Linked DNA regions of Massilia litorea. The protein of the gene in region 2 interacts with the protein of the main gene of each other region in a pairwise test. Links are inferred from orthologs where the notes say so. Each region holds a gene or a part of one and is shown on either strand. Other genes may lie near its edges. The genes, in order: LPB04_RS01120 and mtgA.

Evidence for each region.
Region 1: the proteins of mtgA (region 2) and LPB04_RS01120 interact in binary tests that used the Escherichia coli proteins (3 or more experiments, as listed by UniProt). The link is inferred for Massilia litorea from one-to-one orthologs.

Annotation. Positions count from the first base shown.
Region 1 is NZ_CP062941.1:273,219-278,002, forward strand. The notes cover bases 1,785-4,784. They hold LPB04_RS01120 (peptidoglycan D,D-transpeptidase FtsI family protein), read right to left. Parts: upstream 4,173-4,784; coding sequence 2,397-4,172; downstream 1,785-2,396. Other genes in these bases: LPB04_RS01115 (UDP-N-acetylmuramoyl-L-alanyl-D-glutamate--2,6-diaminopimelate ligase), read right to left, coding at 1,785-2,397; ftsL (cell division protein FtsL), read right to left, coding at 4,169-4,441; rsmH (16S rRNA (cytosine(1402)-N(4))-methyltransferase RsmH), read right to left, coding at 4,438-4,784. Outside these bases: LPB04_RS01110 (UDP-N-acetylmuramoyl-tripeptide--D-alanyl-D-alanine ligase), read right to left, coding at 1-875; more of LPB04_RS01115, read right to left, coding at 877-1,784. UniProt on the Escherichia coli protein: Essential cell division protein that catalyzes cross-linking of the peptidoglycan cell wall at the division septum. Required for localization of FtsN.
Region 2 is NZ_CP062941.1:2,019,198-2,029,467, reverse strand. The notes cover bases 5,881-8,765. They hold mtgA (monofunctional biosynthetic peptidoglycan transglycosylase), read right to left. Parts: upstream 7,744-8,765; coding sequence 7,018-7,743; downstream 5,881-7,017. Other genes in these bases: LPB04_RS09025 (energy transducer TonB), read right to left, coding at 8,560-8,765; aroE (shikimate dehydrogenase), read right to left, coding at 7,754-8,563; corA (magnesium/cobalt transporter CorA), read right to left, coding at 5,921-6,895; LPB04_RS09045 (hypothetical protein), read left to right, coding at 5,881-5,910. In the rest of the region: LPB04_RS09085 (methyl-accepting chemotaxis protein), read right to left, coding at 1-600; LPB04_RS09080 (chemotaxis protein CheW), read right to left, coding at 626-1,162; LPB04_RS09075 (response regulator transcription factor), read right to left, coding at 1,162-1,530; LPB04_RS09070 (response regulator), read right to left, coding at 1,545-1,949; LPB04_RS09065 (rubredoxin), read right to left, coding at 2,191-2,343; thiD (bifunctional hydroxymethylpyrimidine kinase/phosphomethylpyrimidine kinase), read left to right, coding at 2,504-3,277; hemL (glutamate-1-semialdehyde 2,1-aminomutase), read left to right, coding at 3,274-4,572; LPB04_RS09050 (glycoside hydrolase family 19 protein), read left to right, coding at 4,656-5,456; more of LPB04_RS09045, read left to right, coding at 5,536-5,880; more of LPB04_RS09025, read right to left, coding at 8,766-9,411; LPB04_RS09020 (ribonuclease catalytic domain-containing protein), read right to left, coding at 9,683-10,270. UniProt on the Escherichia coli protein: Peptidoglycan polymerase that catalyzes glycan chain elongation from lipid-linked precursors. May play a role in peptidoglycan assembly during cell division in collaboration with other cell division proteins.

The DNA.
Region 1 (4,784 bases), 1.7 Mb from region 2 along the record:
GCAATCGCCGCCAGCGCGTTGCGTACATTGTGCTCGCCCGCGGCTGCCAGTTTCAGTTCAAACGCGCCGCCCGGCGTCGTTACTTTCAAATTGTTACCGAATCCCGTGCTGGCGTAGCTCGCGCGCACGTCGCAGGCGTCGGAAAGGCCGAAAGTCATGCTCCGGCAGTGCGCCGCCAGGCCCTGCCAGAGGGACGTATAGACGTCGTCGCCCGGATAGACGGCCACGCCGTCCGCCGGCAAGGCGGCCAGTACGGAGCCGTTTTCCTGCGCCACCGCTTCCACCGTGTGCATGAATTCCTGGTGCTCGCGCTGGGCGTTGTTCACCAGTCCCACGGTCGGCTGGGCGATCGCGGCGAGGCGACCGATCTCGCCCGGATGGTTCATGCCGAGTTCGACGACGGCCGCGCGGTGCGAGGCTTCCAGGCGCATCAGGGTCAGCGGCACGCCGATCTCGTTGTTCAGGTTTCCCTGCGTGGCCAGGCGTGCGGCTTCGCCGAACGCGGCGGCGAGGATCGCGGCGATCATTTCCTTGACCGTCGTCTTGCCGTTGCTGCCGGTGACGCCGATCAGGGGAATGCTGTACTGGCGGCGCCATTGATTCGCGATCTGGCCGAGCGCCGCCAGGGTGTTCGGCACGAGGATGGCCGGCAGGGTCCAGCCTTCCGGCAGGCGTTCCGCGACGACCGCGGCGGCGCCGTTGGCGGCGACCTGCGGCAGGAAGTCATGGGCATCGAAGGTTTCGCCGCGCAATGCGACGAACAGCGCGCCGGCATTCGCCGTGCGGCTGTCGGTCGAGACGCTGTCGAAGCTGGCGTCAGCAATCAGCTGAGAACCAGGCATCGATGCGATCAGATGTGCGAGCGAACCGCGCATGCTAGTTATTCCTCATCATGGTGAGCCGCGCACTGAGCGCCAGCGCGGCGTGGTCGGCGTCGGAAAACGGCAGCTTCTTGCCCTTGATTTCCTGGTAGGGCTCGTGGCCCTTCCCGGCCAGCAGGATCACGTCCTGTTTATTCGCCTGCTTGACGGCGGCCAGGATCGCGGTGGCGCGGTCCTCGATCGCCTGATGTTCTTTATCCATACCCGCGACGATCTGGGCGATGATCGCGCCCGGTTCTTCGCTGCGCGGGTTGTCGCTGGTGACGATGACCTGGTCGGCAGCTTGCGCGACGGCGCCCATCTGCGGACGCTTGCCCGGGTCGCGGTCGCCGCCGCAGCCGAACACGCACCACAGCTGGCCGCCACGCTCGTCCGCAACCTGGCGCAGCGCGTGCAGGGTTTTTTCCAGCGCGTCCGGCGTGTGGGCGTAATCGATCACGACCAGCGGCGCATCCTGGCCGCCGACCTGCTGCATGCGGCCCGGGGCCGGCAGCAAGGCTTCGATCGCCTCGACCGCGCGCGGCAGCTCGACGCCCTTGGCCAGCAGCGCGCCCAGCACGGCCAGCGCATTGCTGATGTTGAAGCGGCCGACCAGCTGGGTTTTCACCAGCTGGCTACCCTGGGGCGCCTCGAGCTGGAATTCGGCTCCCGTCGGACGGCTGCGTTTATTGGACGCGCGCAGGATGGTCACGCCCTCGATCGCCGGCTGGGTGGCCGCGTCGTGCAGCGTGTAGCCGGTGATCGCCAGCCCGGGATTGGTCGCACGCAGGTGTGCCACCAGGCGCTGGCCGGCCGGATCGTCGAGGTTGACGACGGCGGTCTGCAGGCCGGGCCATTCGAACAGCTTGAGCTTGGCCGCCTCGTAGGTCTCCATGTCGCCGTGGTAGTCGAGGTGGTCGCGCGTCAGGTTGGTGAAGATCGCGACGTCGAAATGCAGGCCGGCCAGGCGTCCTTCGACCAGGCCGATGGACGAGACTTCGATCGCCAGCGAGCGTGCCTTCGCTTCGCGCACGGCAGCCAGGCGGCTCGCGAGCAGCACGGCGTCCGGCGTGGTGTAGCCGGTCACGTCGAACTCGGGTTCGCCGCGCCCTTTGTACATGGCCACGCCGAGGGTGCCGATGACGGCGGCCGTCTCGCCGAGCCTTGCGAAGGCCTGGCCGAGCCAGACGGCGCACGAGGTTTTTCCATTGGTGCCGGTCACGCCGACGGTGAACATGTCGGCGTCGGGCTGGCCGAGGACGGCGTGCGCGATCAGGCCGGCCTGCGGTTTCAGGTCCGGCACGGCCAGGTGCGGCACCACGATTGCCTCGTCCCAGGCGAAGTCGCGCGCTTCGAAGACGACGGCGGCGGCGCCGTTCGCGACTGCCGAAGCGATGAAGCGGCGCCCGTCGGCGGTTTCGCCCGGATAGGCGAAGAAGACGTCGCCCGGTACAACCTGGCGCGAGTCGGAAACGAGTTTGCCGCCCGGTGCGGCGGCAGTGATCCACTTGCAGATATCGTGCAGGCTACGCGTCATCACCAACTCTCCTCGAGTGGCTCTTCCGGAATGATGATGTCGGTGACCGACGAATCCGGAGGAATGTTATGGGCCCGCAGGGCGTTCGCTGCCAGGTCGGCGAAGGTCGGCGCTGCGACGCTGCCGCCGGTGCGCAGCGCGCCGCGCGGGTTGTCGACCATGACGGCGATGATGAAACGCGGCTTCGACATCGGCGCGATGCCGACGAAATAGCCGATGTTGTCGGTGCGCGAGTAATGGCCGTTGACGATCTTTTCGGCGGTACCGGTCTTGCCGCCCACGCGGTAGCCCGGCACCTGCGCCTTCGAGGCCGTGCCTTCCGGGCTGACGACCGATTCGAGCATGGTGCGCACCTGGGCCGCGGTCTTCGGCGAAATGACCTGCTGGCCGACCGGCCGTTCGTCCATCTTGACGAACGACAGCGGGATGATGTCGCCGTTGCGCGCGAAGATCATGTAGGAGCGCGCCATCTGCAGCAGCGACACCGACAGGCCGTGGCCGAAGGCCATGTTCGCGTATTCGATCGGCTTCCAGGACTTCCATGGACGCACGCGGCCGGCGGTCGGGCCGGGGAAGCCGAAGCGCGGGGCCTGGCCGTAACCGAGCTTGGTGTACATCTCCCACATTTCCTGCGGCGGGATCAGCTGCGAGATTTTCACCACGCCGATGTTCGACGACTTCTGGATGATGCCGCCCACGGTACGCACGCCGTAGTTGTGGGTATCGCGGATGGTCTTCCCCGTGATCGTGATGCGGCCGGGCGAGGTGTCGAACACGGTGTTCGGCGTGATGCGCTTGGTTTCCAGGCCGAGCGCCACGGTCACCGGCTTGATCGTCGAGCCGGGCTCGAAGGTGTCGGTGATGACGCGGTTGCGCAGCTGCTCGCCGGTGAGCTTGGAGCGGTCGTTCGGGTTGTAGCTCGGGTAGTTGGCCATGGCCAGCACTTCGCCCGTCTGCACGTCGAGCACGACGGCGCCGCCGGCCTGGGCGTTGAACTTCTCGACCGCATTCTTGACGCTGGTGAAGGCGATGTACTGGAGTTTACTGTCGACCGACAGCGTCAAGTCCTTGCCGTCGTGCGGCTCGCGCGAGAAGCCCAGGTCTTCGACGATGCGGCCCAGGCGGTCCTTGATCACGCGGCGGCTGCCCACCGCGCCGACCAGGGATTTTTGCTGCGCCAGCTCCATGCCTTCCTGGCCCACGTCTTCGACGTTGGTGAAGCCGACCATGTGGGTCATGACTTCGCCCTGCGGATAAAAACGCTTGTATTCCTTGCGCGTGTCGAGGCCCGAGATTTTAAGTTTTTCGATTTTCGCGATGACGTCCATCTCGACCTGGCGCTTCAGGTAGACGAAGGTGCGGTCGGAGTCGAGCTTCTTGCGCAGTTCCGATTCCGGCATCTCGAGCAGGCGCGCCAGTTCCCTCAGTTTTTCCGGCGGCGAGGCCAGCACGTCTTCCGGGATCGCCCAGACGGCCTTCACCGGCAGGGACGAGGCCAGCACCTCGCCGTTACGGTCCATGATCTTGCCGCGCGTGGCGGGCAGCTCGAGCGTGCGCTCGTAGCGGCTCTTGCCCTGCTTTTGCAGGAACTGGGTCGACATGCCCTGCAGCCAGAGCGCGCGCAGGCCGAGCGCGGCAAAGGCCGCGAACAGCACGAACAGCATCACGCGCGAGCGCCAGTCGGGCAGGCGCACGGCCAGCACGGGGCTCTTCGAGAAGGCCATGCCTTTGGCCGCGGCGACGCGGCCGGTGGTGAAGGGCTTGTCGCGCTTCATCGCGCGCCCTCCGTCAGGTACTGGGTGCGCGCCGGGGTCAGCGGGGTCATGTTCAGGTTGGTGCGGGCGATCTGCTCGATGCGCTCGTTCTTGCCGAGCGTGGACTGGTCCAGCTGCAGCTGGGCCCAGTCGATGTCGAGCTGGCGCGACTGCTGCTGCAGGCGCTCGAGTTCGATAAACAGGTGGCGCGCCTGGTAGCGCGCGTTAACCAGGGTCAGGCCGCAGGCGATCAGGCCGGCCGCCAGCAGGATGTTGAGCTTGTTGCTCATCGTGCCGCATCCTCCAGCCGCTCGGCCACGCGCAGCACCGCCGAACGGGCGCGCGGGTTGGCGGAGACTTCCTCGCCGGATGGCTTGATCTTGGCAATCAGCTTCATCTGCGGCTGCGGCAGGTCGACGGCGCGGATCGGCAGGCGCCGGTCCGGCTGCGGCACCTTGGCCTTGCTGGCCAGGAATTGCTTGACCATGCGGTCTTCGAGCGAGTGGAAGCTGATCACGGACATGCGGGCGCCGGGCGCGAGCATGGCGTAGGCAGCCGTCAGCCCTGCCTCGAGGTCCTCAAGCTCTTTATTGATGAAAATCCGGATAGCCTGAAAGGTACGGGTGGCCGGAT
Region 2 (10,270 bases):
GGAGGCGCTCCAGGTATTGCGCACGCGCGCCAGCTGGGCGCCCTGGCGGCCGCTGGCGCCCGGGATGCTGACGGCGCCGAGATCGCCGCCCTTGGCCAGCAGGCGCATATTGCGCTCGACTTCGGCGCGGCTCTCGTCGAGCTGGGCGAAGGAATCGGGGCGCCCGGCGAGCGCGTTCGGCGCCGCCTTGCCGGCACGCTGGGTATGCATCAGGATGTCGCCGGCGACCTGGATCTGGGCGGCGACTTTGGCGTTGACGGCGGCGTTCTGCCACATCCCGAGGATGGTCAGCAAAATGCCGGCGGCGAAGGCGACCAGCAGCAGGCGCAGCTGGCGCGGCAGCGACAGGTGGCCGATCAGCGGCAGGCTGAGGTTATCCTCTTCCTCGCTCTCTTCGGCGGCACCCGGTGCGCGGCGGCGCATCACGTTCCCGAGCCGCAGCATGGCTTCCTCGGCCGAGCCGCCTGCCGCCACAGCGGCGGGCGGCGTCTCCGGCATCAGCTCGGCGCCGAAGCGCGTGTCCGGCGACGCCAGCACGGTGTCGTTCTCGCCCTTCCCCTTCGGGAGGAAATTCAGGCCCATCTTTGAAGCGATTCCCATTGCGGCTCCTGGTGCTGCGGTGTTTTTATTGGCGGGGCTGGAGGGCGACGTGCAGGAAGCGTTCTTCCCGCACCAGTGCCGCCAGCGACAAGGGCGTCCATGCATGGCCGTCGGCGTCGCGCAGCACGGCGCCCTCGGCCTGCATCGCACTGCGGCGACGCAGGCCGTACACGCGCGTGACGAGCAGCGCGCAATTGAAGCCGAGGCGCGGCGCCAGCGAGACCAGGCGCGCCTCCGGCCCGCTGGCCGCGGCCTTGGGGTCGAGATAGCGCGCCAGGTCGATCACGCCCAGCAGGCTGCCGCGCACGTTGGCCAGCCCCAGGTACCAGGGCTGGGTCAGCGGCACGCCGGCCAGGGGCGGCGGCGCCACGATTTCTCCGGCTTCGGTCAGCTCCAATAAATAACGCGCGCCGCCGATGTCCACGCCCAGCTGGTGCTGCGCCTCTGCGGCGCCGCTTTGCGCGGCCTGCATCCGGGCCAGCAACTGCGCCTGGTAGTCGCGCAGGCGGGTGCGGCGGGCCGCCGCCGGGGCGAGCGCGCTGCCGTTCACGCCGGCGTTCATCAGGCGCCCAGGGCGGCGATGCGCGCCAGCAGCTGGGTCGGATCGACCGGCTTGACGAAATAATCCCTGGCGCCCTGGCGCATGCCCCAGATGCGGTCGGTTTCCTGGTTCTTGCTGCTGCAGATGATGACCGGCACGGCGGCCAGCTCGGGGTCGCGCGCGATCGAACGCGTCACCTGGAAGCCGTTCGCGCCAGGCATGACGACGTCCATCAGGATCAGCTCGGGCCGGTCGGCACGCATTTTGACCAGCGCTTCCTCGCCGTTGTCGGCAGTGGAGACGGCAAAGCCGTTTTTGACCAGGATGTCGGTCAGGTAGTAGCGTTCCGTCGGTGAGTCGTCGACGATCAGGATCTTGTGTATGGCCACGGGGGCTCCGCAAATCAAGGGGTTCCGGCCTGTGGGGCCGTGTGCTCGCGGACGGCCGCGAGCAGGGTATCTTTGGAAAACGGCTTGGTGAGATAGGCGCTCGAGCCGACCATCGCGCCGCGCGCGCGGTCGAACAGGCCATCCTTCGACGAGAGCATGACCACCGGCGTCGCGTGAAAACGCGCGCTCTTCTTGATCAGCGCACAGGTCTGGTAACCGTCCAGGCGCGGCATCAGGATGTCGCAGAAGACGAGCGCCGGATGGTGGTCGTTGATCTTGGCGAGCGCATCGAAACCGTCCTCGGCCAGCACCACGCGGTAGCCGGCCTGGGTGAGGAAAATCTCGGCCGAACGGCGGATCGTGTTGCTGTCGTCGACCACCATCACGGTGAGGCTGCTTGCTTGCTGCGATGTCGTCATTTTCGTTTCACTTCAGCATGGACCGCCAAGATAGCATAGGGCGATGGGCTTGTGCGTGAAGTGTTGCACAGCGTCAACTAGGAGCAAACGGAAGGGGGAAAAGCTTGTTGGAAGGGCTAGAAATTACGTTATCGGGTGGGGTGGGATTGATAACTTGATTGCAAAATTGGCATCGGAAACGCCGATGTTGTAGGGGTAATCGAGGCCAGTGGCCTGTCAATGCCCCTACAACTGCAAAAACTTAGATCGCGGTCATCTCAAAATCGTCTTTCCGGGCGCCGCATTCCGGGCAGGTCCAGTTCATCGGCACATCGGCCCAGCGGGTACCGGGAGCAATCCCGTCTTCCGGGGCGCCCGCTTCTTCGTCGTAGACCCATCCGCAGATCAGGCACATCCAGGTCTGGTAGGCGGTTGCGGTCGTCTCGTTACTCACGTGTAGTTCCTTCGATCTAGTAAAATGGGGAATCAGGTATCTTAATCTACCCGTCGTGCAAAACCAACCGTCTCCGCTGATTCTCACATTTGGGGTGTCCGACCCGGTCGGGGCACTTGGCGTGCAGGCAGATGTCGCCACCTTCGCCGCCCATGGCTGCCACGCCCTCTCCATCACCACCGCGCTGCTGGTGTCCGACAGCGCGCGCGTCGAAGAATGGCATGAAGTCGACACCGGCGTCATGGCCGACCAGGCGCGCCAGGTGCTCGAGGACATGCCGATCGCCGCAGTGAAAATCGGGGCGATTGCCAGCATCGAGCAGGCCGCGGCGATCGCCGAAATCGTTTCCGATTACGCCGAGGTGCCGCTGATCGTCGACCCGTTTCTCTCCGCCCTGCCCGACTCCGGCATGTCGGACGAGGACATCGTCGCCTCGATCCGCCAGATCCTGGCACCGCAGGCGACGGTATTACAACTGTCGCAATCGGAACTCGGACGCATGGCCGAACTCTGGCGCGAAGCCGGAGTAGAGGGGTCCCTGGAGACGGACGTCGCCGAGCTGACCGCGCGCGGCTGCCAGTACGTGCTCGTCACCGGCACCTCGAGCGAGGGGCATAAACGCGCCAACACCCTGTTCGACCGCGACGACGGCGTCACCATCATCGACTGGCAGCACCTGCCCGGCCATTTCGTGGGCGCCGGCACCACTCTCTCGGGCGCGATCGCCGCATTGATGGCGCGCGGGATGGACGCCATCGAGGCCCTGCGCGCCGCCCAGGACTACACCTATGGCGCCCTCCTGCACGCCCAGCGCTTCGGCATGGGCAAGCTCGTTCCCAACCGTTTCTACCGCATCCTGCCGCAGGCCGGCAGCACGAAAGCATCCAAGACATGACGACTGACCAATCCGCATCCCGCAACGACACCCTGTTCGCCCGCGCCCAGGAAACCACCCCCGGCGGCGTGAATTCGCCGGTGCGCGCCTTCCGCTCGGTCGGCGGCACCCCGCGCTTCATCACCCGCGCCGAGGGACCGTATTTCTGGGACGCCGACGGCAAGCGCTATATCGACTACATCGGCTCCTGGGGCCCGGCCATCGTCGGCCACGCCCACCCGAAAGTGATCAAGGCGGTGCAGGATGCGGCGGCGAATGGGCTGTCGTTCGGCGCGCCGACCGAAGGCGAGATCGAGATCGCGGAAGAGATTTGCAAGCTGGTGCCGTCGATCGAGCAGGTGCGCCTGGTCTCCTCGGGCACCGAGGCGACCATGAGCGCCCTGCGCCTGGCGCGCGGCGCCACCGGCCGCGACAAGATCGTGAAGTTCGAAGGCTGCTACCACGGCCACGCCGATTCGCTGCTGGTGAAAGCCGGCTCCGGCCTGCTGACCTTCGGCAACCCGACCTCGGCCGGCGTGCCGGAAGACTTCGTCAAGCACACCCTGGTCCTCGACTACAACAACGTCGCCCAGCTGGAAGACGCGTTTAAAACGATGGGCGACACGATTGCCTGCGTGATCGTCGAGCCGGTTGCCGGCAACATGAACCTGATCCGCGCCACGCCCGAATTCCTGGGACGCATGCGCGAACTGTGCACCGAGCACGGCGCCGTGCTGATTTTCGACGAAGTCATGTGCGGCTTCCGCGTCGGCCTCGGCGGCGCCCAGGAAATGTACGGCATCACCCCGGACCTCACCGCCCTGGGTAAAGTCATCGGCGGCGGCCTGCCGGTGGCGGCCTTTGGCGGCAAGCGCGAACTGATGCAGAAGATGGCGCCGATCGGCCCCGTGTACCAGGCCGGCACGCTGTCGGGCAATCCGGTCGCGGTCGCCGCCGGCATGACGACCCTGAAAATCGTGCAGGAGCCGGGCTTCTACGAGAAACTGACTGCCGCCGGCGAGAAGCTGGTGCAAGGCCTCACCGCGGCGGCCAGGGAAGCGGGCATCGCCTTCTGCGGCGACTCGGTGGGCGGCATGTTCGGCTTCTATTTCAGCGAGTCGGTACCGTCGACCTACGGCCAGATGATGGCGGGCGACAAGGCGCGCTTCAATGCCTTCTTCCACGGCATGCTGGAGGAAGGCGTGTATTTCGCCCCGGCCATGTTCGAAGCGGGCTTCGTGTCCGCTGCGCACGACGATGCGGTCATCGCGGAAACGATTTCAGCCGCCCGGAAAGTCTTCGCCCGCATCGCTTAAGGCAGAGCAAACGGGGCGCTGTCGCGCGCGCGGCGCCCGCCAACGCTTGTGCCATCATGGATCCAATTCCGGTTGGGTTGATCATGGCACGACTCCGACGTTCTCCTCCCGGCGCGCCCCGTTCACGGGTGCCGCGCTCGCAGCAGGCCCTGCCCCAGGCCGCGCAGGCCACGGTCACGCTCGCCCTGCTGCGCGCGGCCGATGCGACCAATCCCGACAGTTATTCCGCCGGCCTGGTCGACATCCTGAACGACTACGCGCGCCGCTACGAAGTGAATACGCCGCTGCGCCTGTCCCACTTCCTGGCCCAGATCGGGCATGAAAGCGGGTTTCGGGCGACGGAGGAAAGCGGCCGTTATTCGGTGCCGCGCATGCACGAGATTTTTGGATGCCGTGGCGGCCCGGCCCGCTACGACCGCGCACTCGACGACTGCCGCCTGAATGCCGAGGGCCAGCCCGACCGCCTGCGCCCGAAGCTGTGGCTGGAAGCGGACAGCTATGCCGGCAACCCGCAGCGCCTGCTGTCCTATGTATACGCGAACCGCCTCGGCAACGGCGACGAAGCCTCCGGCGACGGCTACCGCTACCGCGGACGCGGCCTGATCCAGCTGACAGGCAAGGACAATTACGCCGCTTTTACGACGGCGCATAACGCCCGCAATGCGGCCGATCCGCGCGATTTCGTGGCGCAACCCGACCTCATCATGAGCGAGCTCAAATACGCCATCGAATCGGCTTTCTATTACTGGGATGCGCGTACAGTGAATCCGCTTGCCGACCTGGACGACCTCGAGCAAGTCACCCGCGCCGTTAATGGCGGCCTGAACGGACTGGAAGATCGCGGAGCACGCCTTGCGAGCATCAAGAAAGTACTCGGTATCTGAGCTCATCGTCGCAGCGGCCTGCTGCTGCGTTGCGCCGTGCGCATCGGCCGCGTCGCTGTGCGCTGCCGACGAGCCAGTCGTGTTCGCCTGCCACGTGGGCACCAAGCTGGTCTCGCTGTGCCGCCCGAGCGGCGACCGCGGCATGCTGAGCTACCGCTTCGGGCGGCCGGACGGTGTCGAGTTGTCCTACCCCGATCCCGGCCGCCAGGCGAGTGCCGCCTTCACCGTCAAATCCACGCCGCTGGTCGGCGGCGGCGAGACGACGGTCGCGTTCCAGCGCGGCGCCTATACGTATACCGTCTACAGCAAGGTGGCGCGCGGCGCGGACGGATCGAGTCCGGAGTTCGAGGACGGGGTGATCGTCGCGCGGCGTGGGAAGGTGCTCAGCAGGATGCGCTGCGAGGATGGCGGCGAAGGGTTTCGCGAGCCTGTGAGCGCAGTGGCCGCGAAATAAACGTCGTTCGTTATGCCAGCTTCAGCCAGCCACGCCTTCTGAAATACCATAACGGCGCAATCGCGCTCGCCACCATCAGGCTGAGCGCGAATGGATAGCCGAAGGTCCAGCTCAACTCCGGGAACCACTTCTGGAAGTTCATGCCGTAGATGCTGGCGATCAGCGTCGGCGGCATGAAGGCGACCGAGGCTACCGAGAAGATCTTGATGATCTTGTTCTGGTTAATGTTAATGAAGCCGACGGTCGCATCCATCAGGAAGTTGACCTTGTCGAAAAGGAAAGAGGTGTGGCCGTCCAGCGATTCAATGTCGCGCAAAATCTGGCGCGCTTCGTCGAACTGTTCCGAGTTCAGTAATCGCCCGCGCATCAGGAAACTGACGGCGCGCCGGGTATCCATCATGTTGCGGCGGATGCGGCCATTCAAATCTTCCTCGTGGGCGATCGCGTTCAGCGCCGCGGCCGCATCCTGGTCGGTGAATTCCTTCTGCAGCACGCGCTGGCTGACTTCTTCCAGGCTCTCGTAAATGCCCTCGAGCGCGTCCGCCGAATACTCGGCATCGGTTGCGTACAAGTCGAGCAGCACGTCCATGTAGTCGGCGATCGAACCGGGACGCGAACGGGCGCGCATGCGCACCAGGCGAAACACGGGCAAATCGTCCGAGTGGACCGAGAACAGGCGCTTGCCCGACAGGATGAAGGCAACCGTCACCACCCGCGACGGGCCGTCTTCTTCCTCGAGCAGGAAGTCGGTGCGCAGGTGCAGGTCGCCATTTTCCGCTTCGTAATAGCGGGCCGAGGCTTCGATGTCCGAGACTTCGTCTTCGCCCGGCAGGGTGACGCCATAAATCGCCTTGACCCACGCGCGTTCGTCGTCATCCGGATCGGTGAGGTCGACCCAGACAGGCGTGGCATTCTCCAGGTCCGCGCGCGACGCGATGGGCACCTGGTTCAGTCGGCCATTTTGTAGGACAAATACGTTGATCATGCGCTTTCTCGGCCGGAATCAAAACTGACGCAAGTGTACCCGTTAGCCCCGAGCCCGGCCACCCCGAAACAACACTTTTGCCCCGCATTAGGCTGTTTTTCAGCGAAATCAAGAAGCGAGTGTTATGGGACTTCGGCGGAGGCCATGCGGCGCTGGATCAGTCCGGTGCGCTTGACCAGATAATTCGTGCTGCGATGAACATCGTAGTAGCGCGGATTGGGCAGCATCACGGCCAGGCGCGCCGCCTGGAACGGCGCCAGGTTGGCTGCCGGCGTCTTGAAGTAATAGCGCGCGGCCGCTTCGGCGCCGAACACGCCGCGCCCGAACTCGACGACGTTGAGATAGATCTCCAGGATGCGGCGCTTGCTCATCACCGTTTCCAGCATGAAGGCGATGATCATCTCTTGGCCCTTGCGCAGGTAGTTGCGCGAGCCCGACAGGAATAAATTCTTGGCCAGCTGCTGCGTGATGGTCGAGCCGCCGCCGACGACCTTGTGCTTGCGGTTGTTGCGGTTGTAGGCGCGTTCGAGGGCGTCGAAGTCGACGCCCGGGTGGTCGGCGAAATTCGCGTCTTCCGAGGCGACCACGGCGCGTTTCAGATTATCCGAAATGCGCTCGTAAGGAACCCACTGGTACTTCAGCTGGGCATTCGGATTCGTTTCGCGCAGCGCCGACAGTTGCTCACGCATGAAACTGGTCGAACCGGGATTGAACCGGGCGAACCAGCAGACCTGCACGAAGAAATACAGCTGGAGTAAAAAGACGGCCAGGATCGGCCCGAGAAAAATCCACTTGATCCAGCGCCGTCCGCCCTTGCCTGTCCCCGCCGCATTGCCTCGTTTTGCCATTATCGTTTTTTTAGGTGCGTAATTGTTTGAAGACAGCGCTCGTGTCGGGCCGCACGCCGCGCCAGACCATAAACGCTTCGGCGGCCTGTTCGACCAGCATGCCGAGGCCGTCGCGCGTGACGGCGCCCTGCGCGCGCGCGAAGTCCATGAACGGCGACGGCGCGCTGCCGTACATCATATCCAAGGCCAGGCTGCCTTCGGCAAAAGCCGAGGCCGGCACTGGCGGCATCGTTCCGCCCAGGCTGCTCGAGGTGGCGTTGACGACGATGTCGAAGGATCCTTCGATCTCGTCGAAGCCGCAGGCGGCCAGTGGAACGCCGTGCCCGGCAAAGTTGGCGACCAGGCTGTCGGCCGTGGCGCGGGTGCGGTTGGCCACCAGGATCGATGCCGGTTGTTGCTCGATAAACGGCAGCATGACCCCGCGCGCCGCGCCGCCCGCGCCGAGCAGCAGGATGCGTTGACCAGCCAGCGCGACGCCGGCATTCCGCACGATGTCGGCCACCAGGCCGGGGCCGTCGGTGTTGTCGCCGACGATCTCTCCGTCCTCGAAGCTGAGGGTATTCACGGCGCCGGCGGCGCGCGCGCGCCCGGTCAGCCGGGTGGCCACCGCCACCGCCTCGATCTTGAAGGGCACGGTGACGTTCGCGCCGCGATAGCCCTGGGCGACCAGCTGGCGCACCGTCTCCGTAAAACCGTCGAGCGGCGCCAGGCAGCGTCCGTAAGCGATGTCCTGTCCGGTCTGGGCGGCGAACACGGGGTGGATCTCGGGCGACTTGCTGTGGGCGATCGGATTGCCGATCACGCAGTATTGGTCGGTCATACCTGCTCCTGGAGTTCGGCTTTCACTTTTTCTTCGCGTGTAAAAGTAAAACGCGTGATCACGATCCACAGGTCATCCTTGCCGGCGGTGCGCATGTTCTGCGGGAAGGCGCCGAAGGGAGCCGCGCGGCGCACGATTTCCAGGGCCGCCTTGTCGAGCGCCGGATTGCCGGACGAACGCTCGATGCGCGGTCCGCCTTCCTTCTGGTACAGGCTGCCGTCCTGGAACACGGGAATCGACACCACCAGCTCGCCGTAGAGTTTCTTGCCGTTCTGCTGGGGGAAGTTCAGCGTGCCGACCTCTTCCACCTGCTTTTGCATGGCCTTGTAATACAGCGCATAGCCGACCTGGCGCGTGCTCGGCGAAATATGGGTGCGCTTCGGACGTTTATTCTGGTCCTCGATGGTCTGCGTGATTTCCGCCGTCATGCGCGCGATCTGTTTTGTCGTGTCGACCTCGTCGGCGCCGGTACGGGTCGGATCGGGCTTGTCCTTGTCGGTGACGGGCGCGGCGGTGAACGGCGACTGTTGCGCGCGCGTGAGCACGTTCTGCTGCAGCTGCTCGAGTTCGACGATGCGCTTCTGCAGGGCCTTGATGCTGTCGCCGTTTTCGTTCTTGCGCAGGTCGGGCAGCGGCGATTTCGAACGCCCGGCATCGGCCGTGCCGCCGCCTTCGAGGTTGGCCTGGGCCAGCGCCTCGGCTTTACTCGGGGCCTTGGCATGTTTCGCGTTGACGAGGATGACTTCCAGGCCCGGATCGGCCGGCTCGAAGCGCAAGGCATCGGGCGCCACGAAACGGATGGCGAGCAGGACCGCATGCGCCGCCACCGAAGCGGCCAGGGCAATCATGAGGGGACGGTTTTCTCGGGAATACTTCACGCGGGGAGCCGGACGGCTGTTGAATCTGGGAATGCAGGCATTCTACCGTGCGCAGCGGCCGTGTGGGTTGCCGATGCGGGCTGGGTGGCAGCACGGCAACATCGTTACCACTACCGTAGGGTGGGCACTTGTGCCCACGCGGTGATATGCACCGGCTGCGCGTTCGTGCGCGTTGATCTCGGAGCTAGGTATCACCGCGTGGGCTCAGGAGCCCACCCTACGTTACACGACTGCTAACGGCTTACGATTCTGCTGGCGCAGGGTCATCGGTGCTGACCACTGCCACCGCACCTTCGGCTTCGACTGCCTCTTCGACCGCCGCTTCTCCGCTATCGCCCTCTTCTTCCTCGAACGCGATCTCCTCGCCCGGTGCCGCCGCCACTTCGAGCAATCTCGCCTCGAGCGACAGGTCGACCTCGTCCCAGCGCACGATATCGAGTTTGACTTGCGCGCCGCGCGCCACCTGCGGCATGCCGGCCAGGCGGATCACCAGCGGCACGTCCGTCAGGCGCAGCACGTCGTCCTTCAGCACGACGGCCTCGGCCTGCTTGACGCCCTCCTGGCCCAGCCAGCGCAGGCACCAGTAGCGTTCCATCGTCTGCTGGAAGTCGTTGTAGGACGCATACGCCGCATCGAAAGCGGAGACGATCGAGAACAGCGTCGCATCGCGTGGCTTGAAGGGGGCGACCAGCGGCGCGGTCACGCCGTGCTCGGCGCAGGCGATGATCTGCCACTGGTTCACCAGGTCCGTGTAGCGGCGCAGCGGCGACGTGCTCCAGGCGTATTGATCGACGCCCAGGCCCTGGTGCGGGGCCGCATGGGTGACCAT